3 regions of the Nocardia sp. NPDC060249 genome follow, and region 3 is predicted to be linked to each of the others. Evidence: riboswitches for the same ligand, from Rfam matches in the RefSeq annotation. Region 3 holds a riboswitch; each other region holds the start of a gene.
The links. Region 3 has a riboswitch for cobalamin ahead of cobN (cobaltochelatase subunit CobN). Riboswitches for the same ligand answer to the same signal wherever they lie in the genome.
Positions count from the first base shown of each region.

Region 1 (3,272 bases), on a different contig from region 3:
TCAACCCGAGGGCGACCACTTCGCCCACCAGCATGTCGGCGGGCGGGTTCTCGTCCTGCGCCACCAAGGCCACCGTCGCCGCCCGCTGTCGCGGCCGAAGAGCGTGCAGCTGCTGACCGTCCACGAGCACGCGGCCATGGCTCGGCCGGGCTACCCCGGCCAAGACCCGAAGCAATGTCGACTTGCCGCTGCCGTTGGGACCCACGACACCGATGGTTTCCCCCGGCTCGATCGAGAAGTCCGTTCCGGCGACGATGGTGCGTCGACCGATGGCGCAGCTCAGCGTGTCCGCCCGGAGTGCGCCCTCGGTGGTCCGGGCGCGCGATCCGGGATCCGGTTCGACGGCGCGCAGCCTCATGGCGTGCCGAACTGGTAGCGCCGCCTGCCCATCAGCAGCAGGAAGGTGGGTGCGCCGATGAGACCGGTGAGCACGCCGACCGGGATTTCGGTGGGACGCACCAGGATCCGGGTTGCCGCGTCGGCCACCACCAGGAACAGGGCACCGCCGAGTGCGCAGGTGGGAAGCAGATGGCGATGGCGGGGGCCGACGATCATCCGGGCGGCGTGCGGAACGACCAGGCCGACGAAGCCGATGCCGCCCGACACCGCGACCAGGACGCCGACGAGCACCGCGAGCAGCACGAACAGACCGATGCGCAGCTGTCGCACCGGGACGCCGACCGACGACGCGGTTTCCGCGCCGAGGGTGAGCGCGTCCAGCCATCCGGCGATCGCCAGGAGGATCGCGCCGCAGACCGCCACCACCGTCAAGGGCAGGGCGATGGTCGTCCAATCGGCACCGGCGAGACTGCCGAGCAGCCAGAACAGCACCGACTCCGCCGCCGCCGGATCCGTGCTGCGAAAGACGAGGAAACTGCTGAACCCGGCGAACGCCGACCCGAGCACGGTGCCGGTGAGCACCAGCCGCAGCGGCGTGAGACCGCCCTGGGCGAACGCGATCAGGAACACCAGGGCCGCGGCGCCGAGCGCGCCGAGCAGCGCACCGCCCGACAGCGCCCAGATCCCCGCACCGGCGAACAACCCGGAGGTGATGACCGCGGCCGCGCCGACACCCGCGCCGGAGGAGACACCGAGCAGGAAAGGATCTGCCAGCGGATTGCGCACCAGCGTCTGCATCGCGGCCCCGGCCAGCGCCAACCCCGCGCCGACCACCGCTGCCAGCAGGGTGCGCGGCACCCGGAGCTGCCAGACGATGGTGTCGATGCCGAGGTCGGTGGGTGTCACGCCGGTGAGTCGCGCGGTGAGGGTGTCGAGCACCGCGGACACGGGCACGATCTCGGCGCCGAATCCGGTGGCACCGATCATGGCGACCAGCAGCAACACCGCGAGCAGGGGTAGCGCCAGCGAGATCCGAGCACGGATCATCGCGAATTCTCCACAGGCAAGCGCGGCCCTTTCAGCGGGTGTCCCGGCGAGGGAGGTCTGACTTTCGCCGCGAGGCGATCACAGTGGCGCGACCGTTCCGGAGTTGCACCGGATTCCCGCACCCGCCGAGGTTGGCACCCGAATTTTACCGCGGCACGCAGTGCCGATGCGGAGCCGGGCCCTTCAAATCATGGAAACGCTAATAGTGTTCGGGGACGATCGCGGTTGCTTGAATTCGTCTATGTACCGACCGAACACCTTTCGACCCGGCCTGCGTGGCCGCGCCACCGCCGCACTCCTCGCGATGGCAACCGTTGCGACGCTCGGCCTGACCGGCTGCGCGCAAGGCAACGACACACCGGTCGGCACCCCCGACGCGCCACTGCCCACCGAGGTTCCACCGGGCACCACGCTCGTCGTCGCCGATCAGTCGGAACGCCTGCAATCGGCGCTGCGGCTGTCCGGTGAGCTGGACAAGCTGCCGTTCAAGATCGAGTTCGCCAACTTCGTCGGCGGCCCGGCCATCCTCGAGGCGTTCCGAGCGGGCGCGGCCGACGTCGGTCAGGTCGGCGATGTGCCGCCGATCCACGCGCTGGCCGCGGGCCAGGACGTGCCGATCATCGGTTCCTACCAGACCAACCCCCAGGCCCTGAAACTCGCTGTGGCGCCGGGCCGTTCGATCAGCAAGCTCACCGACCTGAAGGGCAAGAAGATCGCCTACGCCGAGGGCACCGCCCAGCAGGCAGCGGTGCTGAAGGCGCTCACCAAGGCGGGTCTGAAGCCCACCGATGTGGAGCTGGTCCGGCTGCAGCTGGCCGAGTTCCCTGACGCGGTCCGCACCGCGCAGGTCGACGTCGCGCCGCTGATCGAACCCAACGTGACCCGGTTCCTCCGCACCGAGGGCGCCTCGCTGATCCCGGACTCGGAGACCACGGGCATCTACAGCGGCCTCGCCTACCTGTACGCGCGCCGGGCGGTGGTCCAGGATCCGGCGAAGGCCGCCGCCACCCGTGCTCTGGTCGGCGCGTTCGTGCGCGCCTGGCAGTGGACCAACACCCATCGCGAGGAATGGGCCACCCGCTACTACGTCGGAAGCCAGAAGGTCAGCGCCCACGACGCCAAGCGGATCGTCGAATCGCTGGGCACCTACACCTTCCCGCACCTGGACCAGCAGCTGATCGCCCGGCAGCAGACCACCATCGACGCGATCGACGCCGTGGGCGAGCTGCCCAAGAAGATCAAGGCCGTCGACGGTTTCGACCTGCGCTTCGACGCCGCGGTCACCGAGGCGGTCACCGCCAGCGGAGCCGCGTACGCACCGGCGGTGAGCTGATGGCCACCATCGATGCCGGGGCGCTGCGCAAACTCAGGACCAGCACCGCCCCGGTCGAGGCACTCGCCCCGCGCGGGCGAGGCCGGCGCAGACTGGGACCCGGCAAGCCGATCCCGTTCGGCTTCGCCCTCGGTCCGGTTCTGCTCATCGGTACCTGGGTCATCGGCTCCGCGATCGGGGCCATCGACCCGGAGACCCTGCCCGCGCCGTGGACCGTCGCGCAGACCGCGGGCGAGCTGATCGCCGACGGCCGGTTGCAGTCCAACCTGCTGACCTCGTTGCAGCGGGCCGTGATCGGCCTGGTCCTCGGTGTGGCGATCGGCGTGGTGCTCGCGCTGGTCGCGGGGCTGAGCCGGATCGGTGAAGCCGTAGTCGACGGTCCGGTGCAGATCAAGCGGGCGATCCCGACGCTGGCACTGATCCCGCTGTTCATCGTGTGGTTCGGGATCGGCGAGCAGATGAAGCTGATCGTGATCACCACCAGCGTGCTCATTCCGATCTACATCAACACCCACGCCTACCTGCGCAGCGTCGACGCGCGCTATGTGGAACT
Region 1 is NZ_JBHXAQ010000010.1:6,603-9,874, forward strand. Features, by position in the region: gene ACFWFP_RS27135 (ABC transporter ATP-binding protein) at 1-358, opposite strand, end outside; gene ACFWFP_RS27140 (FecCD family ABC transporter permease) at 355-1,386, opposite strand; cobalamin riboswitch at 1,419-1,544, opposite strand; gene ACFWFP_RS27145 (ABC transporter substrate-binding protein) at 1,628-2,719, shown strand; gene ACFWFP_RS27150 (ABC transporter permease) at 2,719-3,272, shown strand, end outside.
Region 1: linked by a shared signal. The riboswitch ahead of ACFWFP_RS27140 (FecCD family ABC transporter permease) and the one ahead of cobN (cobaltochelatase subunit CobN) in region 3 are both predicted to bind cobalamin.

Region 2 (3,272 bases), 970 kb from region 3:
CCAGGATGGTCACCGGGCCGGTGAGCATGCCCTTGACCGGCTTGGTGGTCAGCGACTGGGCGTACCCGATCCACGACAGCGTCATCGCCTCGGGCCGGGCGACATCGCCGAACAGGATCGGCGGACGCACGCAGCGGGTGCCGTAGGACTGCACCCAGCCCGCCTCGGTGACGGCGAAACCGTCGAGCAGCTCGGCGAAGTACTGCACCATGTCGTTGCGTTCGGGCTCGCCGTGCACCAGCACGTCGAGACCGAGCTTTTCCTGCAGGGTGATCACCTCGGCGATCTCGGCCTGCATCCGCCGCACGTACTCGGCCTGGTCGATCTCGCCCTTGCGCAGGGCGGCCCGGGCCAGCCGGATGGTCGAGGTCTGCGGGTAGGAGCCGATGGTGGTGGTCGGCAGCACCGGCAGGTCGAGGTGATCACGCTGGCGGGCGCGACGCTCGTCGGCGGGGGAGCGGGTCAGGTCGTTCTCGTCGAGCGCGGCCAACCGGCTCCGGACCTGATCGTTGTGCAGACGCGGATCGGTCCGGCGTGAGTCGGCGGCGGCGCGGGCCGCGGCCAGCTCGTCGGCGACGGCGTCGACACCCGCGGTGAGGGCGGTGGCCAGGACGCGCACCTCGCCGACCTTCTCGCTGCCGAAGGCCAGCCACGAGCGCAGCCGCTCGTCCAACCCGGTCTCCGGGGCCAGCGCATACGGCACGTGCAGCAGCGAAGACGAACTCGACACGGCCACCGAGCCGGCGCTGCCCAGCAGGGTGCCCAGGGTGCCGAGCGCCGCGTCGAGATCGGCCCGCCAGATATTGCGGCCGTCGACCACCCCCGCCACCACCAGCTTGCGGGACAGCGCGGGCACCGCCGCGACCGCCGAGACATCGGCGCCCGCGGTGAAGTCGAGAGCGACACCCTCGATGTCGGTGTCGGCCAGCACCGCCAGGGCGGCGTCGGGGTGGCCGAAGTAGGTGGCGACCAGGATCGCGGGCCGGTGCTGCTCGGCCGACAGCGCACGGTAGGTCCGGCCGACCAGGGCGAGCTCCGCCTCGGTCAGGTCGGTGACCAGCACCGGCTCATCGATCTGGACCCACTGCGCGCCCGCGTCCGCCAGCTGGGCCAGCAGGTCGAGGTAGAGCGGCAGCAGTTCGGGCAGCCGCTCCAGCGCCGCGTTGCCCGCGGCCTTGGCCAGCTTCAAGAAGGTGATCGGACCGATCACCACCGGCCGCGCGGGCACCCCGAGCTCGATCGCCTCGTCGAGTTCGGTCAGCAGCTTGCCCGGATGCAGGGAAAAGGTGGTGGCCGTGTCGATTTCGGGCACCAGGTAGTGGTAATTGGTGTCGAACCATTTGGTCATCTCCAGCGGAGCGACCGTGTCGGTGCCGCGCGCGGCCGCGAAATAGCGGTCGAGCGGATCGTCGATCCCGGCCACGCGCGGCGGCAGCGCGCCGAGCAGTTCGGCGGTGTCGAGCATCTGGTCGTAGTAGGAGAAGGTGCCCACCGGTACCGAGTCCAGTCCGGCCTCGGCGAGTTCGGTGAGCTGGGCGCGACGGAGCTGACGGCCGACCGCGTGCAGGTGCGCGGCATCGGCGCGGCCCGCCCAGTAGGACTCGGTGGCGCGCTTGAGTTCCCGGTTCGGACCCACGCGCGGTAGGCCGAGAACCGTTGCGGTGAACGGGGTATGCGAAACAGTCACGGAGATTCTCCAGTGTCGTGCGGGGAGAGCCGTCGCCTTTTCGCGGGCACAAGCCACACAGCCGACACCGGTCGCGACAGACACGACAGGTCGGCATCGGTGGTCCGCGCGCCCGATCCACGAGGCGGTGGCCGCCGGATACGGCGTATCCGGCACAGTCGGCAGGTCTTCGGACTCGCGGGCACCGGTCGTGTGATCGACCGACCTACTGGCCGTCGCTTCCCAGGCGTGCAGCCCAGTGCTGATGACGGCGGTCGTTCCTGCTCACCGCTGCGGGACAGTCCCGGATTCTCACCGGGTTCCCTCTCACCCGGTGCGGAACATGATCCGCACCCGGGTTTCGACGCCTACGCGGGAGGTCGGGGCTCCGACTCTTCCACCGCGCATGCGAACCAGCTGCCTGCTCAGCATAGGCCCTCAATGGGGTCATAGGTCACCTCCCCATCCCGAACACGGCCGTGACCTGCGGTTGCGCCCACGGTGTCCGCGCGCACCGCGCAGCGCCGCCCACGGTGAGATGTGACGGCCTGATGAACGCAACTTCGCAGGTAGGCAGGTGTTCGGTGTGAAGATTGCTGCGAAGCCACCTTGCGTGTCCGGCCCCGGCTCCTGGCCGGGTACCGTAGGCCAATGTTCTCGAAAGTCTTGGTCGCAAATCGTGGTGAGATCGCTATCCGTGCCTTCCGCGCGGCCTACGAACTCGGCATCGGAACGGTCGCGGTGTTCCCGTACGAGGATCGCAATTCCGTCCATCGCCTGAAGGCTGCCGAGTCCTATCAGATCGGTGAAGAGGGTCATCCCGTTCGCGCGTATCTGTCGATCGAGGCGATCATCGAGGCCGCCAAGAGCGCCGGTGCCGACGCGATCTACCCCGGGTACGGGTTCTTGTCGGAGAATCCTGACCTCGCTGCGGCGTGTGCTGCCGAGGGCATCACGTTCATCGGTCCAACCGCTGAGATTCTCGAGATGGCGGGTAACAAGGCCACGGCTATCGCGGCGGCGAAGGCGGCCGGGCTGCCGACGTTGAAGTCCAGCGAGCCCTCGGCCGATATCGATGAATTGCTCACCGCCTCGGCCGAACTCGAATACCCGATCTTCGTTAAGGCCGTTGCCGGTGGTGGTGGCCGTGGTATGCGCCGGGTTGCCGCGCCTGAGCAGTTGCGTGAGTCGATCGAGGCCGCGTCGCGGGAGGCGGAGTCGGCGTTCGGTGATCCGACGGTGTTCCTCGAGCAGGCGGTGGTGAACCCGCGTCATATCGAGGTGCAGATCTTGGCTGATCAGCACGGCAATGTGATGCATTTGTTCGAGCGGGATTGTTCGCTGCAGCGTCGTCATCAGAAGGTGATCGAGCTCGCGCCCGCCCCGAACCTGTCACCGGAGTTGCGTGAGCGTATCTGCGCTGACGCGGTGGCCTTCGCCCGCCAGATCGGCTATATCAACGCGGGCACCGTGGAGTTCCTCCTCGACGAGCGCGGCAACCACGTGTTCATCGAGATGAACCCGCGTATCCAGGTGGAGCACACGGTCACCGAGGAGATCACCGATGTCGACCTGGTGCAGTCGCAGCTGCGTATCGCGTCGGGCG
Region 2 is NZ_JBHXAQ010000001.1:489,084-492,355, forward strand. Features, by position in the region: gene metE (5-methyltetrahydropteroyltriglutamate--homocysteine S-methyltransferase) at 1-1,687, opposite strand, end outside; cobalamin riboswitch at 1,830-2,027, opposite strand; gene ACFWFP_RS02190 (pyruvate carboxylase) at 2,318-3,272, shown strand, end outside.
Region 2: linked by a shared signal. The riboswitch ahead of metE (5-methyltetrahydropteroyltriglutamate--homocysteine S-methyltransferase) and the one ahead of cobN (cobaltochelatase subunit CobN) in region 3 are both predicted to bind cobalamin.

Region 3 (3,272 bases):
ATGGCCAGCACCAGGTCGAGTTCCATCTCGCCCTCGGGTGCCTGGCTCAGGATGTGCAGGCCGTCGCGGATCTGCACGTCCTTGATCTCGCACAGCCAGCCGTCGACGTGCAGGAGCATGTCGTCGAAGACATCTTCTTCGGGCCGTTCGGCGAGGCCGAGGTCGTGGTCCATCTTGGCGGCGCGCATCAGCGTCCAGATCTGCTGGCGGATGGCGGGCAGTTTGGCCGGGTCGAGGGCGGAGATGTTGGCGTGCTCGTCGAGCAGCTGCTCGAGCCGGGAGATGTCGCCGTAGGTTTCGGCCCGCGCCATCGGCGGGATCAAGTGGTCGACGAGGGTGGCGTGCGCACGACGCTTGGCCTGGGTGCCCTCACCGGGGTCGTTGACCAGGAACGGGTAGATCAGCGGCAGATCGCCCAGCGCCGCGTCGGTACCGCAGGAGGCGGACATGCCGAGGGTCTTACCGGGCAGCCATTCCAGGTTGCCGTGCTTACCCAGGTGCACCATCGCGTCGGCACCGAAACCATCGGGCGCGGACAACCAGCGGTAGGCGGCGAGATAGTGGTGACTCGGCGGCAGATCGGGATCGTGGTAGATCGCGACGGGGTTCTCACCGAACCCGCGAGGCGGCTGCACCATGAGCACCACATTGCCGAAACGCAGTGCGGCGATGACGATCTCGCCCGCGGGGTCGGCCGACCGGTCGACGTAGAGTTCGCCCGGCGGCGGACCCCACGCCTCGACGACGGCCTCGCGCAGGTCCTCGGGCAGTGACTCGAACCAGCGGGTGTAGGTGGCGGCGCCGATGCGGATCGGGTTGCCCTCCAGCTGTTCGGCGCTCAGCCACTCCGGGTCCTGACCGCCCGCGGCGATCAGGGCGTGGATCAGCGCGTCGCCGTCCCGTTCGACCAAACCGGGGATCTCGTCGACATCGCCGAGATCGTAACCGGCGGCGCGCAATTCGGTGAGCAGGCGGATCGCGCTGGCCGGGGTGTCGAGGCCGACGGCGTTGCCGATGCGGGCGTGTTTGGTCGGATACGCCGAGAGCATGATCGCGATCCGCTTGTCCGCGGCCGGGATGTGGCGAAGGCGGGCGTGCCGCACGGCGATCCCCGCCACCCGGGCGCACCGTTCGGCGTCGGGGACATAGGCGGACAGCCCGTCGGCGTCGAACTCCTTGAAGGAGAACGGCACCGTGATGATGCGGCCGTCGAATTCGGGCACCGCGACCTGCGTGGCGACGTCGAGCGGCGACAGGCCGTCGTCGTTGGCTTCCCACTGCGCGCGGCCACTGGTCAGGCACAGGCCCTGCAGGATCGGCACGTCCAGCGCGGCGAGCGCGGCCACGTCCCAGACTTCGTCGTCACCGCCGGCCGAGGCGGTCGCGGGCTTGCTGCCACCCGCCGCGAGGACGGTCACCACGAGGGCGTCGGCGCGGCCGAGCAGGGTGAGGAGCTCGGATTCGGCGGTGCGCAGCGAAGCCGCGTAGACCGGGAGCGGGCGAGCGCCCTTGGCCTCGATCGCCTTGCACAGCGCCTCGATGTAGGCGGTGTTGCCCGCGAGATGCTGGGCGCGGTAGTAGACCACGGCGACGGTCGGAGCGTGCGGTTCGAGGATCCGCGGGGACCGGTCGAGCTCACCCCAGGTGGGCAGCTGCGCGGGCGGTTCGAAACCGTGACCGGTCAGCAACACGGTGTCGGACAGGAAGTTGTGCAGCTGCAGCAGGTTCTCGGCGCCGCCCGCGGCGAGGTAGTTGTGCGCGTCGGCCGCGACACCGACCGGCACCGTCGAGCATTCCATCAGCTCGGCGTCGGGGGCGATCTCACCACCCAGCGCCACCATCGGCACGCCGCTGGCCCGGATCGCGTCGAGGCCCTCTTCCCAGGCGCGCTTGCCGCCGAGGATTCGCACGATCACCAGATCAGCGCCGTCGAGAAGTCCCGGCAGATCCTCCACGAGCAGCCGCGCGGGATTGCCCCAGCGGTACTCGGCGCCGCTCGCGCGCGCGCTCAGCAGGTCGGTGTCGGAGGTGGACAGCAGCAGGATCACAGGGTGAGACCTTCCTCGGGTTACGCGCCCATCGGGGTGTGCGGTGCTCGCCGGGGAGGGTCTGGCTGTTCACAGTGGCGCGACCGCACCGGATTTCCACCGGTTTCCTCGACGCCCGCCGAGCAAGACGATGCTACTGGGCCCGCCGCGCCCGCAACTTTCCAGCCCGCTTCCCGCCGTTGGACAATTGATCAGCGGTGCTCAGCCGGTCGCTGTCGTCAATGGGTGGGTCGCCGGGCGGTGTCTTCGGCCGCGATGGACGCGGCGAGCTCGGTGACGACGCCGCGGATCAGCGCGCCGTAGTCGTCGTTCGGGAGGATATCGAGGCGCTCGCGGGCGGCGGCCAGGTGACGGGTGGCGGCGGGGAATGCGCCGAGGCGGCGGAAGTTGTCGGCGAGATTCAGGTGCAGCGAGGGGTAGAGGCCGGCGACCTGGAGGCCCGCGTGGTGGTCGTTCAGGCGGGTGTCGGTCAGAGCGTCGGCGGCGTCGAGAGCTCGGACGTCCCACACCAGGGCTTCGGCCGGGTCGTCGTAGGCGTCGGCCAGGTAGTGGGCGAGCGTGCAGCGGTGCAGTGGGTCACCGGCGGGGCCGATCTCGGCCCAGACCTCGAGCAGAGCCGTGCGGGCACGGTCGGCGTCGCCGGTGCGGAAGTCGGTGACCCCCTGGGTGATTCGGGTCATGATCGGGTCGGCGGTGGTCATCGGGAGGTCTCCTCGGCGGGTTCGGGTTTGCACGGCATGGCCAGCGTCGACAAGTCGCCGTCGTCGGCGGAGCGGATCAGAACAGGCTGATCGGGGGCGATGAGGTCGAGCATCACGTCGGGTCCGACGGCGGTGGCGACGGCCGGGTAGAGGGTGGTGACGGCGAAATGGATCGCCATGGCAGGGCCGGTGGCTCTCGCCTGCGGGATGTGCTGGGCCGCACCCGGTTCCGGCGCCTCGCGCCCTGCCGCCGCAGTACTCGAAATCTCCTGCGCGACAAAGTCGCCCGTTGTGCCGGTGCCGGTCAAGGCGCGCTCCGTCCACGAGCTCGAGGCCGTCACGGACACGGTGCCGGCGCAGGTCGTGTGCAGGACCACCGTGGGCGAGTCGGCGTGTTCCATGGCGTCGAGCAGCGCCGCGCGAGCGAGGACGACCCGCGTCCGCACCGGGGCGAGCGCGGCCAGCATCGCTCGGTAGTCGGGGAAGTCGTGGGTCGATCGGCGGCAGCGGCGTCGGGTGCCGT
Region 3 is NZ_JBHXAQ010000001.1:1,464,025-1,467,296, reverse strand. Features, by position in the region: gene cobN (cobaltochelatase subunit CobN) at 1-2,048, opposite strand, end outside; cobalamin riboswitch at 2,083-2,210, opposite strand; gene ACFWFP_RS06625 (hypothetical protein) at 2,267-2,749, opposite strand; gene ACFWFP_RS06620 (hypothetical protein) at 2,746-3,216, opposite strand.